3 regions of the Cellvibrio sp. KY-YJ-3 genome follow, and region 2 is predicted to be linked to each of the others. Evidence: predicted binding sites of a transcription regulator. Region 2 holds the regulator's gene; each other region holds the start of a gene.
What was found. Region 2 encodes PhoB, which activates phosphate uptake and scavenging genes when phosphate is short. Its sites were predicted from a motif close to TGTCATAAANNTGTAACA; they were not measured.
Positions count from the first base shown of each region.

Region 1: D0B88_RS03165 (alkaline phosphatase PhoX) is a predicted target of PhoB. The motif match lies at 1,838-1,855, and genes of this name have one in related genera.
Region 3: D0B88_RS17405 (PstS family phosphate ABC transporter substrate-binding protein) is a predicted target of PhoB. The motif match lies at 2,567-2,584, and genes of this name have one in related genera.

Region 1 is NZ_CP031727.1:733,788-740,677, forward strand. It holds gene D0B88_RS03160 (TonB-dependent receptor) at 1-282, shown strand, start outside; gene D0B88_RS03165 (alkaline phosphatase PhoX) at 301-1,773, opposite strand; gene D0B88_RS03170 (TonB-dependent receptor) at 1,997-4,639, opposite strand; gene D0B88_RS03175 (ZIP family metal transporter) at 4,804-5,553, opposite strand; gene D0B88_RS03180 (thioesterase family protein) at 5,550-5,966, opposite strand; gene D0B88_RS03185 (hydratase) at 5,976-6,776, opposite strand.
Region 2 is NZ_CP031727.1:1,041,254-1,048,143, reverse strand. It holds gene D0B88_RS04495 (dicarboxylate/amino acid:cation symporter) at 1-439, opposite strand, end outside; gene D0B88_RS04490 (HU family DNA-binding protein) at 524-799, opposite strand; gene D0B88_RS04485 (chorismate lyase) at 941-1,531, shown strand; gene ubiA (4-hydroxybenzoate octaprenyltransferase) at 1,696-2,562, shown strand; gene phoB (phosphate regulon transcriptional regulator PhoB) at 2,693-3,391, shown strand; gene phoR (phosphate regulon sensor histidine kinase PhoR) at 3,542-4,825, shown strand; gene D0B88_RS04465 (lytic polysaccharide monooxygenase) at 5,155-6,348, shown strand; gene D0B88_RS04460 (ABC transporter transmembrane domain-containing protein) at 6,462-6,890, opposite strand, start outside.
Region 3 is NZ_CP031727.1:4,105,672-4,112,561, forward strand. It holds gene D0B88_RS17400 (ABC transporter permease subunit) at 1-1,293, opposite strand, end outside; gene D0B88_RS17405 (PstS family phosphate ABC transporter substrate-binding protein) at 1,474-2,445, opposite strand; gene D0B88_RS17410 (ClpXP protease specificity-enhancing factor) at 2,678-3,109, opposite strand; gene D0B88_RS17415 (ubiquinol-cytochrome c reductase) at 3,223-5,457, opposite strand; gene petA (ubiquinol-cytochrome c reductase iron-sulfur subunit) at 5,459-6,058, opposite strand; gene rpsI (30S ribosomal protein S9) at 6,344-6,733, opposite strand; gene rplM (50S ribosomal protein L13) at 6,745-6,890, opposite strand, start outside.

The DNA.
Region 1 (6,890 bases), 310 kb from region 2:
ATTTACCGCGAAACCGACCACTGGCATTGGCGCGCCCACTACAGCTGGCGCGATCAAGTACTCAATCAGGTCGCCAGCAGTAACCTCGCGGCACAAAACATAGAAGCTTTCGGCACCCTGGACATGCACCTGAGCTGGCAGCTGAATTCCAATCTCAGCCTCAGCATGGACGCCACCAACCTCACCAACGCCGCCCAGTGGGAAAGTGTGTTGGATGGCGAATTCGCTGGTTACACCCATTACGGGCGCAGTTTTTGGGTGGGTGTTAGCTTTAAACTCTGAACCTGATATCAAAGGGAATTAGCCCAACTTATCAATCCCCTTGGCGCGGCTGCGCAGGTTGCCCCAGGGGCCGGTGATGGCGAGGGTGAAGCCGGGGCGTTGGATGTTGACGAACAGCGTAGTGCCGTCGGGGGAGAAACAGGCGCCACAGAATTCACCTTTGTCGGGGTGGGCGTTCATCGCGAGGGTGTAGATGCGCCCGTCCGGAGTGAGGCCGCGCAGGTAGTTCACCGTATCCGGGTTTTCCGAGTAGCTGTCTTCGCAGATGATCAGGTCGCCCCAGGGTGCCACGGCGATGTTGTCGCAGGATTCCAAAATGGCACGGTTGTGGGTTTCATAGACTAATTCCATCACCCCCGGCTGCTCTGTTTCGCGCGCCGTGCCTTCAAACGCGCTGGGCTGATAGCGCCACACCTGGCCGATTTTGAGCGGGCCGCCACCAGTCGCCGCAAAGAGTACTTCGCGGGTTTTGTCGTCGCGCAGGGCAAAAGCCAGACCTTCGCCGCGTGCAAAAATCGCCGCGCCTTTGGCTTCACCGCGAGTATTCAAATCACCCTCGGGGGAGGTGACATTCTCCAGGTCGATCCACTCGCATTCAAAGCGCTGGCGCATAGCAACGGGTTGCGCATTCTTGTCCTGCGCGTCTTCCGGCCAGTTGCGGGTATTGGCACTCGGCCAGCCGCGAATGACCAAGGCTTGCAGCTGTCCGCCCTCCGCCAGTTTGCCCGGGGTTTTGGGGATAAAGCGGTAAAACAGGCTGCGATCCGTATCTTCCGAGAGGTACACAATGCCGTTGGTGCTATCGACCGCCGCCGCTTCGTGTACAAAACGCCCCATATCCTTGAGCGGCACCGGGTCGACCAAGCCCTTGCCGAGTGACGGCACTTCAAAGATATAGCCGTGTTCGCGGCCGTAGCCCTGGGCTTTGCCGACCAGCGTCTCCTCACAGCTGAGCCAACTGCCCCAAGGCGTGGCGCCACCGGCACAGTTGCGTGCGGTGCCCACCAAACTCAGGTGACTGCGCTCCACCCGCTGGCTGCGATGGCTGTAAACCAGGGTGCTGGTGCCGCCATTGACGGGCAGACCGCCGAAGCTGTCGTAACCTTTGCGGCCGACATGTTTGCGCGCCAAATCCTTATCGCCGCCGAAGGCATCAATTTCCTCGCCCACGGAATCCAGTTCGTGGTTGCGCACCAGAATGCATTTGCTCAGATCACCCGGCAGCGGGAAGGCGGCCATACCGTCCATCGCGCTGGGGGTAATCAACCCATCGCTCATGCGGTCGCCGGTGCGGGCGATAATTTTGTAACTGAAATCGCGCGGCAAATTGAGAATGCCCGCCGGGTCGGCCAGCAGCTGGCCGACTTTATCGATCCCGTAAACCGGGTCTTGGGCGTAGACCTGTGCCTGCAGTTGCAAACTGCGCAGGCCGCCCAGTGCGATGGCGGTAGCGCTGGCATTTTTAAGAAAGTGACGACGGGTTAAACGCATAAAAAAACATCCACAAAAGTAAATAACAGACATTGGAAAACCAGCGCTGTTTTTGACGCAAAAATATGACTATTAGATGACAACCAAGCACAGCACCAAAAAAAGGCCGAGCTGAAATGACTGCCAAGCCTGAAATTGGGAAATGCAAACTTCGTCATACCCGCGAACGCGGGTATCCATAAAATGCCTCTGGACTCCTGCGTTCGCAGGAGTGACGAATGGCTTAGAAACTGGCGCGCACCCCCAAGGAATAGGTGCTGCCGTAGTCGGTATAACTGCGGAATTCATCGCCCTGCACAAAATCCTGCTGGGCTTGGTCGGTGATGTTGATACCTTCCACAAATACCGTGACATTGTCCGACAGGTCATAAGACGCGCTTAAATCCAGGGTGCCGAACTCCGCTTTGTTTTCCGAGGCGAGGCTGTTGGTGCCAATCTGGTTCAACACACCATCGCGCCAGCTGTAGCTCAGGCGCAGACCGAAGCCGTCCTTTTCATAAAAGGCGGTGATGTTGTAGCTGTTTTTGGCGACATCTTCCAACTCGCCTTTGACCGATTTGTCGTTGTCCACATAGACGGCGCTAGAGTCGGTCCAGGTGTAGTTGGCCTGCAGACCCAAGCCGTCAAACGGCGCGGGCAGTTGGTCAAATACCTGTTGATAAGCCACTTCCATCCCGGTCACTTCGGCGTTGGAGCCGTTGACCTTGGAGCTGAGTTCATAGACCACGCCGTTGAACAGCAAATCCGACTTTTGGGTTTGGATAAAGGTGTCAATATCCTTGTAGAAAATACCGGCCGAGAGCGCGGTTACCTTGTCCAGATACCATTCCAGCGTCAGGTCGTACTGCCAGGCTTCAAAGGGGTTGAGCAGCGGGTTGCCGCCACTGGCGGTGTTGACGTCACCGGAGTTAAAGGTCAGGCGCGGCGCCATGTCTTGCAGATCCGGGCGGGTAATTACCTTGGCCACGGCAGCGCGGGTGAGCAAATCGTCCGTCCAGTTGAGGGTGAAGTTGGCCGAGGGCAGCACATCGGTATAGTCCTCGTCAAAGCTCACCGGCGTAGTCACACCGCCTACAGACGCATGACCGGAAGAGGTCTGTTCAGTTTGGGCGACGCGCACACCGACATTACCCTTGAGCGGCAAACCGCCCAGCTGGTGCTCCATATCCACCATCCCATAGGCCGAGGTGATGGTCTCTTCGATGCGGTAGGAGTTGCGCAAATCGCCCGAGGACAGGGGCGCTGCCAAGTCGGTCGCGCTGGGGTAGTTGCTCCAGAATTTACTTTCGTCCGGCACCAGCCACAGGGTGGGGAATTCGCCTTTGGCATCGCCGAGGAAAACGCTCACCGGGAAGGGTTCAAAGTAGCTCTCGTCAAACACTTCACCTTCAATGCCATTGATCAACACCAAGTCGCGGCGGTCATAGTTGCGCGAACGCTCACGCAGTTTGATGCCAGTGGTGAATTTGGTGAGGCCGGCGACATTCAGCTCGCGCTCGGCATCAAACTTAAGCGCCTGCTCTTCGTCTTCCGCGCGAATTGTGCGCCATTCCAAACGGCGCCCCAACCACTGCTCGGGGTCGGTCAAGTCGGCGTTTTGATAGGTGATGCTGGGTACCGAGTCGCCATCCACTTTGGGGAAGTAGAAATCAAAGGCCACGCCGCTGGTGCGACGGAAACGGGTGCGGATAATCGGGTCGGCGTCTTCACTGTCGGCGGTGGAGTGGAACAGGTCGCCGGAGAGTTTCCAGTTGCCCAGATAGAGCGCGCCGTTTAAGCCCAACGCCAGATTTTCATCGTTGATGCCCGAACTTTCGCGGCCGATTTGCACTGCGCCATCGGTGGTGGAGCCGCCAATCAAGGCGCCATTGCGGATCACCGCCGAACCGGGGGTAAGTTTGTTGAGGTTGTAATCCGCGCTGTAGGTGAACTCGTCGTAGTTCACTGTTTGGTCAACGTAGAAAATATCGAAGTTAACTTCGGCTATGTCACTCGGGCGCCATTGCAAGGCGGAGGCTATACCCACGCGCTCGCGGTCTTCCAATTCCAGGGTGGGGCGAATGCCGCCGGGGGTGATGATGGGGCCGGAATCCACTGTGCCATCGCCGTCAGTATCTATGCCAGCGGATTGGGTCCAGCCAAAGTTGAGCGAGCGATCCTGACGCACACTGCGCTCGGCGTAAGCGGCGGAAACCAGCGCGCCAAAGGTGCTGTCGCTGTTGCTCCAACTCGCCAAACCGGACAGACGCGGGTCAGTTTTATCGGCTAATTCAGAGTGGCTGGCTTGCAGCGAGCCGGTGTATTTGCTGCCGTCCAAATCCAGCGGCTTGAAGGTTTTGATATTGACCGTGCCGCCGATGGCGCCTTCATCCAAATCGGCGGTGGGGCTTTTGATCACTTCCACGCTGGAGACCAGCTCGGCAGGTAAAGTGTCAAAACGGAACTGGCGACCGAACTGCCCGGAGGTGCGCACGTTTTCGTTGACCGCCATGGCGCGACTATTGAGGCTGGTCACTTGGAAGTTGGAACCCAGACCACGCACCCGCACATACACACCTTCGCCACGGTCGCGCACCACTGCCACACCGGTCACGCGCTGCAAAGCTTCCGCGATATTTTGTGCGGGGAATTTGCCTATATCTTCCGAGGCGATGGCATCCACCACGCCGGTTGCATTGCGTTTGGTGTCCAACGCCGATTGCAAACTTCTGCTGTAACTACCCTGCACGACCACTTCTTCGAGCAGATCATTTTGTACGGCGCTAGTTTGGGCAACAGTGTTTTGGGAAAAAACAGAAAGGCTGGTCAAGGCAATACTGCCGATGGCAGCGGCCAATAAATTGCTAGGAAAAAATGGGGTTTTCATGAGTCTCTCTCTGGTTGGTTGTATTGGCCGCAAGGCCTCTGGCAACTACCAAGAGAGAGCTGGAACGAAAAAGGGGACACATTTTTTTATATTTTTAACGGCGCGTTCAATTCACCGTTTTTGTCATGCAACTGCAACTTGCCACTGGTTGAATAGCGCGTTTTTTACGCCTCCAGCGCTTGTAACGCCACTGCCACCACAAAGCCCAGCGCCGCAATCAACCCCGACATCTCATGGGTTTCGGCAAAGGCTTCAGGGATCATGGTTTCCACCACCATCGCAAAAATACCGCCAGCGGCCACACAGGTGATCAGCGCTTTTACCTGCAGCGGAGCAGCGCCAAAAAACACCGCGCCCAGAATCGCAAATACACCCGAGCAAAACGCGATGCCGCCCCACAGACGCAACATAAACCAGCCGCTGCGCCCGGCACGACGCATACCGGCAGTGCTGGATAGCGCCTCGGGAATATTGGAGATAAAAATCGCGGCGATGGTGGCCAAACTGAGTTTGCCTCCGCTCGCCACTAGCAACCCTATGGCGATGGATTCCGGGATGCCGTCCAGCAGGGTGCCAGCGGCTATGGCAACACCGGTATTTTCCGCCGCCGGTTGCTGGGTGTGGGAGCGTTTGCGGTGTTTTACACCGGGGCTATTCAACCGATGATTCACCAGCGAGAACACCAGTGCGCCACCCATAAAACCACCGGCAATCCACAGCACACTGGCCTGCGCCAGCGCCTCGCCCACCAATTCAAAACTGAGCGCTGCAACCAGAATACCGCTGCCAAACGCCATGACATAGGCGACAGCTTTGGGCGGGAAGCGGATAAACCACCCCAAAAGCGCGCCGATCAACAGCGCACTGGAGGCGACAAAGCCCCAAAATCCCGCCTCCAGCCATGCCGGTATCACTGGGGGTCAAACCAGCAGCGCACATTGTCCGGCAGAGGCACGGATTTTCCGTCCACTGCACTCACCCACACCACTTTGGAATAGCCTTCAGCGGCGGGTGTATCCGGGTGGGACTGGGTGTAAACCAGGTACTTGACCATAAAGCTGGAGCGCCCCGGCTCACTCAAAAACACATCGATACGCAGCAGTTCCGGGTGGAAAATCGGACGCAAAAAAGTGCAGCCAATAGTGACCACCACCGGATGGGTGTCACTTTTGAGTGGCAGGCCTTTTTCCAGCATCCACTGGAAACGCGCCTCTTCAAAATAGCGAAAATAGAGGGTGTTATTCACATGGCCGTAAGCGTCCATATCGCCCCAGCGCACGGGAATCTGGCAGGAATAAAAGGGTTTAACAGCGGTTTCGTTACTCATAATGGCTCCTTAGTTTGCCTTCCTTGGGGTAAAACTGACTTCCATACTGCCCAGACCAGCATAGTCGATCTTGATCGCACTATTCACCGGTACTTCAATCACGCCGGCATAGGAACCGGTAATCACCGCCTGCCCGGCCACTATGCCCTCGCCGCGGCTGCGCAGAAATTCCGCCAGCCAGTAGAGCGGCGCACGCGGATGGGTATTGGGGTGCTGGCCCTGGCGCTCAATTATTTCGCCGTTAGCGCAGGTCATGGTCACGGTAAAACTGCTGGCGCTACGCGCGTTGCGGGAATCCACTTCCGGGCCGATAAACAGGCCCTGATTCACCAAACCGTCGGCGAGCATTTCGGGGAATTCACAGCTGGACGGGTCGGTGTAGCGGCTGTTGATCAGCTCCAGCGCCATGTGGGTGCGGGCGATGGCGGCATCCACCTCCTCCGGGGTATAGGGTTCAGGGCGCGGGGGCAGATCCCGCCCAAAGAAAAACGCCAGTTCCGGTTCGATGCGCGCACGCTCGCCCTCTGCTGTCGTTTTAGTCCACAGGCTCACCGGCGGAACCGAATCGATAGTGCGGGTATAAATAGGGCCGACGATCAGTTTGTCCTCCGGCGGCAACAGGCATTTCCAACCGCCAATGCTGTCGTCCATTTGCTCGCACCACTGCTCGCTCACGGCAGCCTGGATCGCCAGCGCCTGTTCAATGTTTTGCGGGCGACAGGAGGGCGCCAAACGCTCCCCCTGGGTTCCGGCAATACGCCGTACAACTAGTACTTTTGCTGCCTCGGCGGCAGGGAATAATTCGGTCATGGGCTCTCTCGCTGGTTGATGGGGTGTGGCTCTTATCGCCGGCCACTAAAAACAGTTTCACTATAAACAAAAAACCCCTCGCAAAAGGGGTTTTGATCACGCAGTTTTAGACTG
Region 2 (6,890 bases):
GGAAAATACTGACAAAGGTCTCTTTAATCGAGGGGGCTTCAGGTGCCGCGTAGTTGCTGGCCAAAGCCATATCCACATCACCACCGGGCTGGACTATTACCGCCACGCCCATCGCCAATGCAATCGCGAGCGCAGTAGTCAACAAATAGAGCGCCATGGTTTTGGTCGCCAGTGCACCCATACGGCTGTGCCCGCCCAGCGAAGCCGCACCGCAGACCAGCGAGACAAATACCAGCGGAACAACCAATAACTTGAGCGAGGCAACAAATACCTGGCCAATCGCATCCAACAGGCCATTGATTACAACCGTCTGCAACCATTGCCCCAGTTGCGTTGCTGGAACCTTATTCGCTTCATCTACCCCTAAAATCAGGTTAAACACTACCCCAACTACAATGCCCAACAGCATGCCGAGCAGAATCTTGTTAGTCAGTGACATAGGAAAACCTCTTGGAATTATTGGGTATCGAGGGTAGATGACTGCGGCAGCGAACCGCCGCAGAGGGGATGAACAGGGAAAAAATTATTCGTTAACGGCGTCTTTCAACGCTTTGCCCGCTTTAAAGGTGACGGTTTTGCTGGCGGCGATTTGGATAGTGGCACCCGTCTGCGGATTGCGGCCTTCACGCGCGGCGCGCTCGCTCACATTAAAACTGCCAAAACCCAGCAGCGCTACCGACTCACCGCGCGCCAAGGCATTGGTGATCTGCTCAATAAACGCCGAGACCACCAAATCCGCTTTATTTACGCCCAGGTCAGTCGTATTGGCCAGGGCAACAACTATATCGGTCTTATGCATAATGCTTCTCCTTTAGGGTATCAAGCCGCGAGTTTACCTGCTTGCAGGCGGTTGCGGCAGGCTTGACGGCGCTTTTTCACCACCGCGCTCTGAATCAAGCTGATAAACTGCGCCCGCTCACAGCAGGCAGAGGAGATAGTTTTGCCCAGTGCGATAGCTTCCACCCACCGCAGTTTCCGCTGGCGCCCACGCCGACAGCTGCCGCCCCAAAGCCGTCCTCCGCGCGCCTTATGCGCTTGGCTGGATGATAGCGGCTCACTCACCGCCCGTTTGATTGCGCTCAGCCAAGGCCAGTTTCACTTGGAGGTTCTGCGTCAATATCTCGCCCTCCCCAGCCGTGAAGAACAACAAGCACTCGCCATGGCGCGGCCCGCGCGCGCATTAATCCGCGAGGTAATTCTGTGTGGTCGCAACCAGCCATGGGTATTTGCGCGCAGTGTACTGCCGCTGTCCAGCCTTAGCGGTAAATTGCGCCACCTGCGCAAACAGCACAATCGTCCACTCGGCGCCTTTTTGTTTAGTCAGCCGCACTTGCGGCGCAGCCCCATTGCAGTAGCCGCCTTTAGCGCCGATGATGGCTATGTGCACGCCAGTATCGCCCGCCAGAACTCACTCTGGGGACGTCGCTCGGTGTTTGCATTGGATGGGAAACCGCTGCTGGTGAGTGAGGTGTTTTTACCCGCGCTCTGCGCTCAGTTGTTGCAGGATAAACCATCGATCAATAATCAATAACATTTGAATATCGGCTTATGACAACCCCTAAAACGCCCCGCCGCTCCGCTAAACCTGCCACTGCAAAAGCAGCTGGCACCAAAGCCGCCAGCCCAAAAACAGCAACTACAGATACGCCAAAACCGCGTACAACAGCGGCTAAAAAGGCCGGGACTAGCGGGTTTATGGGCAAACTCAAGCAAAAACTGCCGCTCTACTGGCGCTTGATGCGCATGGATCGCCCCATAGGCACATTGCTGCTGCTCTGGCCCACCCTCTGGAGCCTGTGGCTGGCAGCCAAAGGCATACCCAGCGTGAAAAATCTGGTGATTTTTACTCTGGGTGTGATTGTGATGCGCGCGGCTGGCTGCGTAATCAATGACTTTGCCGACCGCAAAATCGACGGCAGCGTCGCGCGCACCAAAGATCGCCCGCTCGCCACCGGCGCAGTTTCCAGCCGCGAGGCGATTTTTTTATTCATTGGCCTATGCGTGATCGCCTTTGCATTAGTGCTGATGACCAACCCGCTTACCATCAAACTCTCCCTCGGCGGTCTGTTGCTCGCCTTCTGCTACCCTTTTATGAAACGTCACACCCACTTGCCGCAGGTAGTATTGGGTGCCGCGTTTGCCTGGGGAATACCCATGGCCTATGCGGCCGAGGCCGGTTCGCTACACGAAAACATTTGGCTGATTTACCTCGCCGTGGTGCTCTGGACGGTAGCTTATGACACCTTTTATGCCATGGTGGATCGCGAGGACGACCTTAAAATCGGCGTGAAATCCACCGCCATCTTGTTTGGGGAACAGGATCGGTTGATGACCGGCATCCTGCAAATCCTGGCGCTCTATGCGCTGATTCTGGTGGGCAATCGCTTTGAGCTGGGGCTGTTCTATTATCTGGGCTTGACGGTGGCGGGTGGTTTGTTTGCCTATCAACAATGGCTGATTCGCTTTCGCGCGCGCGAAGCCTGCTTCAAAGCCTTTTTAAATAACAACTGGGTGGGTGTGGCGGTATTTGCCGGTTTAGCTATGGATTATTACTGGCGCTAAGCCCACGCGACTGCACGCAGCTACAATTTTCTGACTTGTCATAAATATGTAACACTGAGCTTATTAAATAAGCTGCAACAATAGCTTCATGAAACGTGAAGCCTACCGTAGTTTTATTAGGCAGAAGATTATGACTGGTCGCAAAATTCTTATCGTCGACGATGAATCCGCCATTCGCGATATGTTGCGTGTGGCACTGGAGATGGCCGAGTACCAAGTGCTGGAAGCCAGTAACGCGCAGGACGCTCACGGCCTGATTATCGACGAAAAACCCGACCTGATCCTGTTGGATTGGATGATGCCCGGCACCAGCGGTATTGAACTCGCGCGCCGCCTGAAGCGCGACGAAGTTACCGCTAATACTCCCATCATCATGCTCACCGCCAAAGGTGAAGAGGACAACAAAATTCAGGGGCTGGAAGTTGGCGCCGACGATTACATCACCAAACCTTTTTCACCGCGTGAATTGGTCGCCCGCTTGAAAGCGGTATTGCGTCGTGCCGACCCACAGATTTCCGCCGCCCCCATCACCGTACAGGGTCTGTGTTTGGACCCCGCCAGCCACCGCGTCACCATCCACGATCAGTCAGTCGATATGGGCCCCACTGAATATCGCCTGCTGGAGTTTTTTCTCACCCACCAGGAAAGAGCCTATACTCGCAGCCAATTGCTGGATCATGTCTGGGGCGGCAATGTGTATGTGGAGGAGCGCACGGTCGATGTGCATATCCGCCGCCTGCGCAAAGCCCTGACCATCGACGGTCACGAAGACCTGATCCAAACCGTACGCGGTACCGGCTATCGTTTTTCTACCCGAATCGAAGCCTGATTACCCTGAATTCGCACAAAGGGGCGGACAGTCCTGCAAGACACGCCGTAAATCCATCCCTGGAGGCTCATCGTCGGGATCCCTCCCTCCGATGGTCTTGCAGGACTGTCCGCCCCTTTGCGCTCGCTTTTGTGCCACGAGGTTTAGGTCTTGTTAAAAGGTTTCAGCGCTGAACTCCAGCGCATTCTGATTATTCTCGCCACCTGCAGCCTGATTGGTTTTTTCAGCGACAACTACGCGCTGTGGATGCTACTCGGCTGTGGCATTTACATTGTGTGGATGCTCTGGCAAATGCGCCGCTTGAACCAGTGGCTACTCAAACGCGAGAGCGAACACCCGCCGGAGGCCAGTGGTATCTGGGGGCAGGTGTTCGACAACATCTACCAACTGCAGCGCGATCAACGCATTGAAAAAGACAACCTGCAAGCGGTGATCAAACGCATCCAGGAAATCAGCTCAGCACTCAAAGACGGGCTGGTCATTCTGGACGCGCGCGGCCATCTGGATTTCTGGAACCCCGCCGCCCATCGCATGCTTGGGTTGAATACCAAAGACCAGGGGCAATCGGTCATCAATTTTGTGCGTCACCCCAAATTTGTCGCCTATTTTGAAGAGGGCAATTACGGCGAGCCGCTGGAAATTCCCTCGCCGCGTTTTCCCTCCAAACACCTGCAATTCCAAATCACCCCGTTTGGCAAAATGGAGCGATTGATTGTGGTGCGTGATGTGACCCAACTGCACAACTTGGAAAAAATGCGTCAGGATTTTATCGCCAACGTCTCCCATGAATTGCGCACACCGCTCACGGTGATAAACGGCTATGTGGAAACCCTCGCCGATAACAACACCACCCCGAGCTGGAATAAACCACTGCAGCAAATGTTGCAGCAAGCCAAGCGTATGTCGCTGCTGATTAACGATTTACTGGTGCTTTCCAAACTCGAAACCACTGAGGCGGGTCACAATTACAAGCCCATTAATATTGAGCAGCTGCTCACTATTGTGAAAAGCGAAGCGGAAGTATTAAGCAAGGATAAAAACCAACAGCTCACGCTGGTGTGCAACAACACCACGCGCCCGCTATTGTTGCAGGGCAACGAAAAAGAATTGCACAGCGCCTTTTCCAATCTGGTAATTAACGCCATTAAATACACCCAGCCCGAAGGGCGCATCAACATGCTGTTATGGCAGGACGAGAAACATTTTTATGTTTCGGTAAGCGATAACGGCCCTGGCATTGATGCCCAACATATTCCGCGCCTGACCGAGCGTTTTTATCGTGTGGATGCCAGCCGCAACAGCGGCACCGGCGGCACCGGGTTGGGTTTGGCGATTGTGAAACACGTGCTGATGCGCCATTACGCCGAATTAAAAATTACCAGTGAACTAGGCAAGGGCAGTATGTTTATTTGTGTCTTTGCACTGCCGCAATAGTTACACCGACATTCGCACATCAGGCTTATTTACTACCGGAGTCTCATCCTTTTGAGGGTGAGACCAGCATCACAATTTTTTCACACCCTGTAATTCAAAGGCTTTTTTGGCGAAATTAATCCGAATTATTGCCAAAACTCGAACGCGCTACGCAAACTCCTACCGCTCAACCCGAAAGTCGGACTCGCCAAATACAACGTTGTCATTTTAGACTCATTGCTGCTGCAAAATATCCGCACCCCGGTTGTTGGATATAAATGCACTGAACATTACCGCGCCGCTCAAGTGGCACCGGTTATACCTTTTTTACTTCCAGCAGGAGATCCAGAGTGAACAAGATCAATAAATGGCACTCACGCCTCAACCTGAAAAGTTGTGGCGTATCAGCCTTAATCATCAGCCTCAGTTCTTTGTTTGCCGTTACCGAAGCCAGCGCCCACGGCTACGTGTCATCACCCAAAAGTCGGGTGATTCAATGTAAGGAAAACGGTATTGAAAACCCCAGTCACCCCGCGTGTATCGCAGCCAAAGCAGCAGGTAACGGCGGCTTGTACACCCCGCAAGAAGTGGCGGTGGGCGGTGTGCGCGACAACCATGAGTTCTTTATTCCCGATGGCCGCCTGTGTAGCGCCAACCGCGCCAACCTGTTTGGCATGGACCTCGCCCGCACCGACTGGCCAGCCACCAGCGTGACTGCTGGTCCACTGAACTTTGTGTGGACTAATACCGCGGCGCACAAAACCACCTATTTCCGCTACTACATCACCCGTGAAGGTTACGATCACAGCCAGCCGTTGCGTTGGAGCGATCTGGAATTGATTCACGATTCAGGCCCGGAAGATCAACAAGCCGTATCTACCCATCGGGTACAACTGCCACCGCGTACCGGTCGTCACATTGTGTACAGCATTTGGCAACGCGACTGGCTGCGCGATGCGGCGGAAGGCTTTTATCAATGTATCGATATCGACTACGGCAACGGTTCTAACCCACCGGCCAGCAGCAGCGCTTCGTCGGTTTATAACTCATCGGTAGCGTCATTGAGCTCTAGCTCCATCGCCTCCAGCATCTCCAACAATACCTGTGAAGGTTTGGGCATTTGGAACCCGAGCATTGCTTATACCGCACCGACCCAAGTGCAACACAATGGCAAACGGTACCAGGCCAACTACTGGACGCAAAATAACAATCCTGCAAGCAACAGCGGCCAATACAGCTATTGGTTAGATCTGGGTGCCTGTGTAGGTGGTGTAGCTTCATCCTCGGTGGCATCGAGCATCCTTGCCAGCTCGTCGTCCAGCGTGAGCAGTGCGGTAGCGTCTTCATCTTCGGCCGCTACCGGCAACTGTAGCTCACCCGCCTATGTCAACGGCGCGACCTATGCTGCAGGAGCCTTGGTACAAAACGGTGGTAGCGAGTACAGCTGCACCGTGGCTGGCTGGTGCACCGTGGGAGGCCCCTACGCACCGGGTACTGGCTGGGCCTGGACCAACGCCTGGTCACTGGTGCGCAGCTGCCAATAATGGCGCAATCTTGAGTGCCGGATCTGCCCTGCAAGTCGGTTCCGGCACCATCAAATAAAAACGGCCACTGCCTGCGCAGTGGCCGTTTTTTATGCCTGTCTGATTCGTGTAATTCAGCTATTGCCAGAGGGTTCACGCTCAAATTGCAAACGGGCCAATTGCTGGTACAACTCACTCATGTCCATCAATTCCGTATGAGTCCCTGTCGCCACAATCCGGCCCTGTTGCAACACCACAATGCGATCCGCATTCACCACCGTGGAAAGGCGATGGGCAATCATAATGGTGGTGCGGTTTTGCATCAGTCGCTCCAGCGCCTGTTGCACTGCCTGTTCGCTATTGGAATCCAATGCGCTGGTAGCTTCGTCCAGCAATAAGATCGGGCGATCCGCAAGAATCGCTCGGGCGATAGCAATACGCTGTTTTTGCCCGCCGGATAAGCGTGCACCGCGCTCGCCCAAATCGGTATCCAGCCCCTCGGGTAACTGCTGAATAAACTCCATGGCGAATGCCGCCTCGCAGGCCGCGATAACCTGCTCATC
Region 3 (6,890 bases), 1.4 Mb from region 2:
CACTTTTTTCCAGAGCGAGCTGAAAGAAACCTCGGGGTGTTTGTTCCAGACATCGGCCACACTCAGGTTATTAGCGTCATCCAACCACAAGCTGCGATTGTGAATGGGAGAAATAGCAAGCTGCTGAATAGGTTTATCACTCACCGACTCAATTAATAAGGTGCGCTGGGAGGTAGCGTAGTAAATACCGATATTGCCTTTGTCGTCGCCAGCCCAGAAACCGCGACGCGCATGCTCAGGTGTGATACGGGTGATGGCGCCATCCAACGCCTCAAAACCACGTACATATTTCAATTCATAAATGTTGTCGGGGTTGCGAACCAGAAACCATTGGCTGAGGGCTCCCTTGTCGGTGCCAATAATGAGCGAGGCAGTTCCCACCAAAAACTCCATACGGGTCACTTTGCCATCAGCAATAGCCACTGGTGCCTGAACTTTTATAGCGCTAGGGTTGATGATGCTGTAGAGCAATAATTGCGACTGATCTGTAGCAATCACTAAATGCTGGGCACCGCTATCAATCTGCATAGATACGGGCTTACTGCCATTTGGAAGCGAGGGAAGCGCTATCACTTCCTGACTGATACTGACTTCCCCGGTAATCATATTTTGACTGCTGCTAAAAATAGCGAGCAGTAGACGCTCATCTGCCGTCATGGCCGCTAATAAAATACCGCTGGAAGTCTCTTGTACGGCTAGCTGGGTAAGCGCTGCGCCTTGGTCATCCAGGGTTAAGGGAGAATCACCCAAGGGATACACCAAACTCGGTGTGATTTGGCGTTTATCGTTTGGATAACTGAGCGCGTAATTGGCTTTGGTTATTGATACCTGGCCATTGCTGTAACCATAAGCAACCAGACCGTAATCAGGCGTACTGGTCGCCATACTGGTAAAACTCACATCAGCGGCGCGCGATATCTGGGCATTAAGCACTTGGCTGCCATCGCTGACATTAAAAAAATGCACTGCGCCGCTACGCTTGAAACTGGCGCCAATTTCTTCGTAGCGTTCCAGCGTGAGGTATTCAGTCGGGTCGGAGGCCTGCTGTTGCAACTGGGCGGGCGTGTAGCTGTGCAAGGGTTCAACCGAGGCACCACGAAACAAGGGAGCAATTTCGGAGAATAGATAAAAGAAAATTAAACCGAGTGAAAATACTACCGCGAGTCCGGCAGACATCACCCCGTAGCGCGATAGCTGGTCTTTAAATTTGCGAATGTTGCGCAACTTGCTGCGCTGCTCGCGATTGGGCATCAGGCTCTGGATTGGCTTTGCCGCTGTAATGGGTTCGGACATGGTCTACTCACCTGTTTTATCGTCTGGCGCAAGAATCCTAACAATCAAAGATGACACTTTTGTTACAAAAACCCGAAACTGTCATCTGACTGTCATATTTACCCTGGCTCTGTCTATAAAAAAACGCCGAACAAGTCGGCGTTTTTATGGGTAACACAAGAAAATCCAGGCGCGCGCTGATTACTTCTGCAATTCAGCCAGTGCTTTGTTGGCCATTGACGCAGGCAGTGGGATATAACCATCGCGCACTACGGTTTCCTGGCCTTGCTTGGAAAGAATCAACTTCACAAACTCTAACTGAATCGCATCCAGCGGGCGGTTCGGATGCTTGTTGATATACATGAACAACACACGTGACAGCGGATAGGTTCCATCCAGCGCGTGAGTTGCATCGGCAGTAACGTAAGGCTGCCCATCTTTCTTGGACAGAGGCACGGCGCGCACACCTGAAGTGATGTAGCCAATACCTGAGTAACCAATACCGTTGATCGATTCAGACACACCCTGGACTACAGATGCAGAACCTGGTTGCTCGAGAATGTTGGATTTAAAATCACCTTTACACAGGGCTTCATCTTTGAAGTAACCATAAGTACCAGAAACGGCATTGCGGCTGTACATGGTGAAATCACGATTTGCCCATGCACCGGTCAACCCCACATCACCCCAACGAGTCAGGTCTTTGGCACCACCACATTTGCGGGTTGCCGAGAAAATGGCATCAACTTGAGGAATACTTAAACCTTCGATCGGGTTGTCTTTGTTTACGTAAACTGCAAGTACGTCAATCGCTACCGGTACAGCGGTGGGTTTGTAGCCATGCTTGGCTTCAAACGCCTGGATTTCCTCGGTTTTCATCGCGCGGCTCATAGGCCCGAAGTTAGCAGTACCTTCGGTTAAGGCCGGTGGTGCAGTTGAAGAACCAGCACCTTGAATCTGGATATTGACGTTGGGATACCACTTTTTGAAATCTTCAGCCCAAAGGGTCATCAGGTTGTTGAGTGTGTCAGAACCGATTGAGTTGACGTTACCTGATACGCCAGTGGTCGCCTTGTACTCTGGCAGCGCTGGATCAATTGCAGCCTGCAATGCAGTAGCACAAACCATAGAGCCGGCAAGAACCAACCCCTTCATAATTTTCATAGCGTTCATAGAGCGCTCCATCTGTGATTACATGAGTAATAAATAGTGTGTCTACCTGTGAAGAGTTGTCCCTTCAGTGAGACTTACTTTACCCAGCAAATATGACAGTTATGTGACCGGAGGAAATTTTTGTCACAAATGTGTCGCACAAATGTCATACAGCCAAACCAGGGTTATACCGCCACCCAAAACAAAAACACCAGCCGAAGCTGGTGTTTGTGAACATCAAAAACGAGACGATTTATTTAACCACGCGCAAGCCCGGTCGTTTGGCGGGAGGAGTGTCCCCCGAGGGTACAGAACCGCCTCCCGTCGACACAGGAGTCGGCCCACTGGGTGGCGGCGGTGCAGGATTAACTTCCGGCTCGAACATCATACCCTGCCCATTTTCACGAGCATAAATTCCTAAAATTGCACCACAGGGAATATAGAGATTATTGACCACCCCACTAAAGCGCGCATTAAACGATACGGCAGTATTATCCATAAAAAAATCTTTAATCGCCGAAGGGGAGATATTCAGAATAATTTGTCCCTCCTTGTTAACGTGTTGCTGCGGTACTTGGGTACCGGTCACATGCGCATCAACCAAAATATGTGGCGTGCAGTTGTTATCTAAAATCCATTCATAGACGGCACGTAAAAAATAAGGGCGACTGGACGTCATGGACATAAGTGTTTCCTTGGTCTGATCAGGGCTAAACAAATTGCAATTTACCTTGTTTTGCCAAGAGCTCAAACAAAAAGGGCGACCTAAGTCGCCCTTTCCGCTGTTATTTACTGCGATCAGTGAATCTCTCTCCAGAACTCGCGGTTCAGGAAGTAAACAAAGATAAACAGAATAATCAGAAAACCTAATACGTAATAACCAATCGCTTCGCGCTTAACTGCCGCAGGCTCAGCTACATACTCGAGGAAATTCACCAGATCATACATCGCTTGATCAAACTCGGCAGTAGTCATAGTACCCTTTACCTTGCCCTCGACCAATGCACCGCAATGCTCATCCATTTCCACTTCACCCAAGTCGTTACGCGCCGCGCCACCATGGTGATTCAGTTTAGGACCGGCACCGCATTCCAGCAGCCCTTGCGGACCAATGAGCACGTGCGGCATACCAACATTAGGAAATACGCGGTTGTTGACACCCCAAGGACGGGTATCATCCTTGTAGAAGTTGCGCAGGTAAGTGTACAACCACTCTGGCGAACGCGAGCGCGCTACCAGTGTCAAATCCGGCGGTGCCACACCAAACCAGACTTTGGATTGCTGTGGCTTCATCGCAATTTCCATCAGCTGACCGATACGCTGACCACTGAAAATGAGATTTTCTTCCATCAAGTTGTGCGGAATATCCAAGTCATCCGCAACACGCTCGTAACGTGAAAACTTGGCAGAATGGCAGCCCATGCAGTAGTTGATGAAGTATTTGGCACCACTTTGCAAGGATTCTTTGTTATGCAAATCCGGCTCCATCTTGTCGCAAGGTATGGCACCGCAGGCAAATGCCCCACCTGCTGCGACCGCTTTGATGGGCACAATCATCAGAATCAGGAACAGCGCAAAACCACCAAGCACAACAATCGCAGGCAAACCTTTCGCTTGGGTACGGGTCGGTTCAACCAAGTCTTTATCGCGTGCTGCCAGTAAAGGCAATACTGCAAAAATTGCTGCTAATGCGAAGCAGAGAACCAACAATAATGCAGGCACATCCCCACCAATGTAATCAACTCCCATCCAGGCGAAGATGACGGCAAAAACACCGCACACAATCCATGACGCCATGGACTTGGCTTTTTCCGGGCTAGTAGTTGTCCAAACTGGCATAGTCAGAAAGTAAGCGAAATAGAAGGTAGTAGCGATTTGCGACAACAAGGTTCTGCCGTCGGTAGGTGCCTTAACCCCCAGATAACCCAAGATCACGAACATAGCTGCGAAAGCAATTAACATCACACGCGGAATATGACCGCGGTAGCGCATGGATTTAACCTTGCTGCGATCAAACCAGGGCAATACAAACAGGAGTGCAATCGCTGCGCCCATCGCCACAAAACCAAGCAGTTTTGCCGTCAATACCATTGGCCCAAGTTCGATTTGCAAAGTCACTGCACGCAACACCGCGTAGAAAGGTGTGAAGTACCAGACGGGTGCAATGTGGGTCGGTGTTTTCAGGTTATTCGCTTCTTCAAAGTTGGCATACTCCAGGAAGAAGCCACCCATTTCCGGCATGAAGAACATGATGAAACAGAAAGCAAACAAGAAAACAGTGATACCAACCAAATCATGCACTGTGTAGAAAGGATGGAAAGGGACGCCGTCGCGCGGGATGCCGTTTTCATCTTTGTTCTTTTTAATTTCAACACCATCGGGGTTATTTGAACCCACCTCGTGCAGCGCCAGGATATGCATCACTACCAGTGCCAGCAATACAATCGGCAACGCCACAACGTGCAACGCGAAGAAACGGTTCAGGGTAATACCAGAAATAAGGTAGTCGCCGCGGATCCACTCCACCAATCCTTCACCGACGACAGGAATTGCACCAAACAAGGATACGATTACCTGTGCACCCCAGTATGACATTTGACCCCAGGGTAATACGTAACCCATAAAGGCCTCTGCCATCAGCACCAGATAAATAGTCATACCAAAAATCCACACTAATTCACGCGGTGCTTTGTATGAACCGTACATCATGCCGCGGAACATATGCAGATAAACAACAACAAAGAATGCCGAGGCACCGGTAGAGTGCATGTAGCGAAGAATCCAACCGTAATCCACGTCGCGCATAATGTATTCAACAGAAGCAAATGCACCTTCTGCAGATGGGTTGTAGCTCATAGTCAACCAGATGCCGGTCACCAATTGGTTAACCAATACCAGCAGTGACAGAACACCAAAGAAATACCAGAAGTTGAAATTCTTAGGCGCATAGTACTTACCCATGTGGGTATCCCACGCGCGCTGTACCGGCAGACGCTTATCAACCCACTGCCACAAACCTGTTAACCAATTCATATCAAGCCTCCTGATCTTCGCCAATCACAACTACTGAGTCGCTCTCATAACGGTGAGGAGGAACTTCCAGGTTGAGAGGAGCGGGCACACCGGAATAAACACGACCAGCAAGGTCATATTTGGAACCATGACAAGGGCAAAAGAAACCACCCTGCCACTTATCGCCACCTAGATCAGCAGCTCCCACATCCGGGCGGAACATAGGTGCACAACCAAGGTGAGTACAAATGCCCAACAAGATAGCGAATTCTTTGTTAATCGCTCGCTCAGGGTTTTGTGCATAACTTGGTTGCATGGTTTCTTTGGATTCTGGATCCAGCAGTACACCCTGCTCTTCCACTGTTTTCAGGCTATCTAATGCAGCCTGGGTGCGGCGCACAATAAATACCGGTTTGCCACGCCACTCTACAGTGACCATCGCGCCCGGCTCTATTTTGCTAATGTTGTATTTAACCGGTGCACCAGCAGCTTTTGCTTTGGCACTGGGACTCCAGGAGCCCACGAATGGAATTGCTGCACCCACCACGCCGACCGCACCCACTGCACAAGTGGCACCGATCAACACGCGACGGCGTGTTTTATTTACTGCGTCATTACTCATGACGAATTCTCCCCTAACAGCTTTAACGGCTAGCAAATCGCCTCACATCGCCCCACAACCTGATACTAAGGCTTATACGAAGTCTGGCGACAAAGGATTATTGGGTGACTCAAGAAAAGGCGGGCAATCTTAATGAATTAACACGCGGCTTACAAGAATAACCACACTTATATAGTGGGTTATAGGGGTGCAATTTTAGACATAAAAAAACGCCCAAGCCAGCAAAGACTTGGGCGTTTTTGATGATCATCAACCAGCAGCACAAAAAGCTGCTGGAGAAAACCATTAACGCTTGGAGAATTGTGGCTTCTTACGCGCTTTACGCAGACCCACTTTCTTACGTTCAACTTCGCGTGAGTCGCGAGTTACGTAGCCAGCTTTACGCAACTCACCGCGCAGGCTCTCGTCATACTCCATCAGAGCACGAGTCAGACCATGGCGAATAGCGCCCGCTTGACCAAAGCTACCACCGCCAACTACGGTGACATTTACATCAAACTTTTCAACCAAACCAACCAACTCCAGCGGCTGACGCACTACCATGCGTGCTACTGGACGACCGAAATATTCATCCAAAGGACGATCATTTACAGTGATGGTACCTGAACCAGCGGTGATGAACACGCGCGCGGTAGAGGTTTTGCGACGGCCGGTGCCGTAAAATTGTGCAGACATGTCAGCTCCCCTTAGATGTTCAGTTCTTTAGGTTGCTGAGCAGCATGTGGATGCTCATTACCTGCATAAACTTTCAGTTTTTTGAACATAGCACGACCCAGTGGACCCTTCGGCAACATACCTTTAACGGCAGTTTGAATGGTGCGCTCTGGCGCTT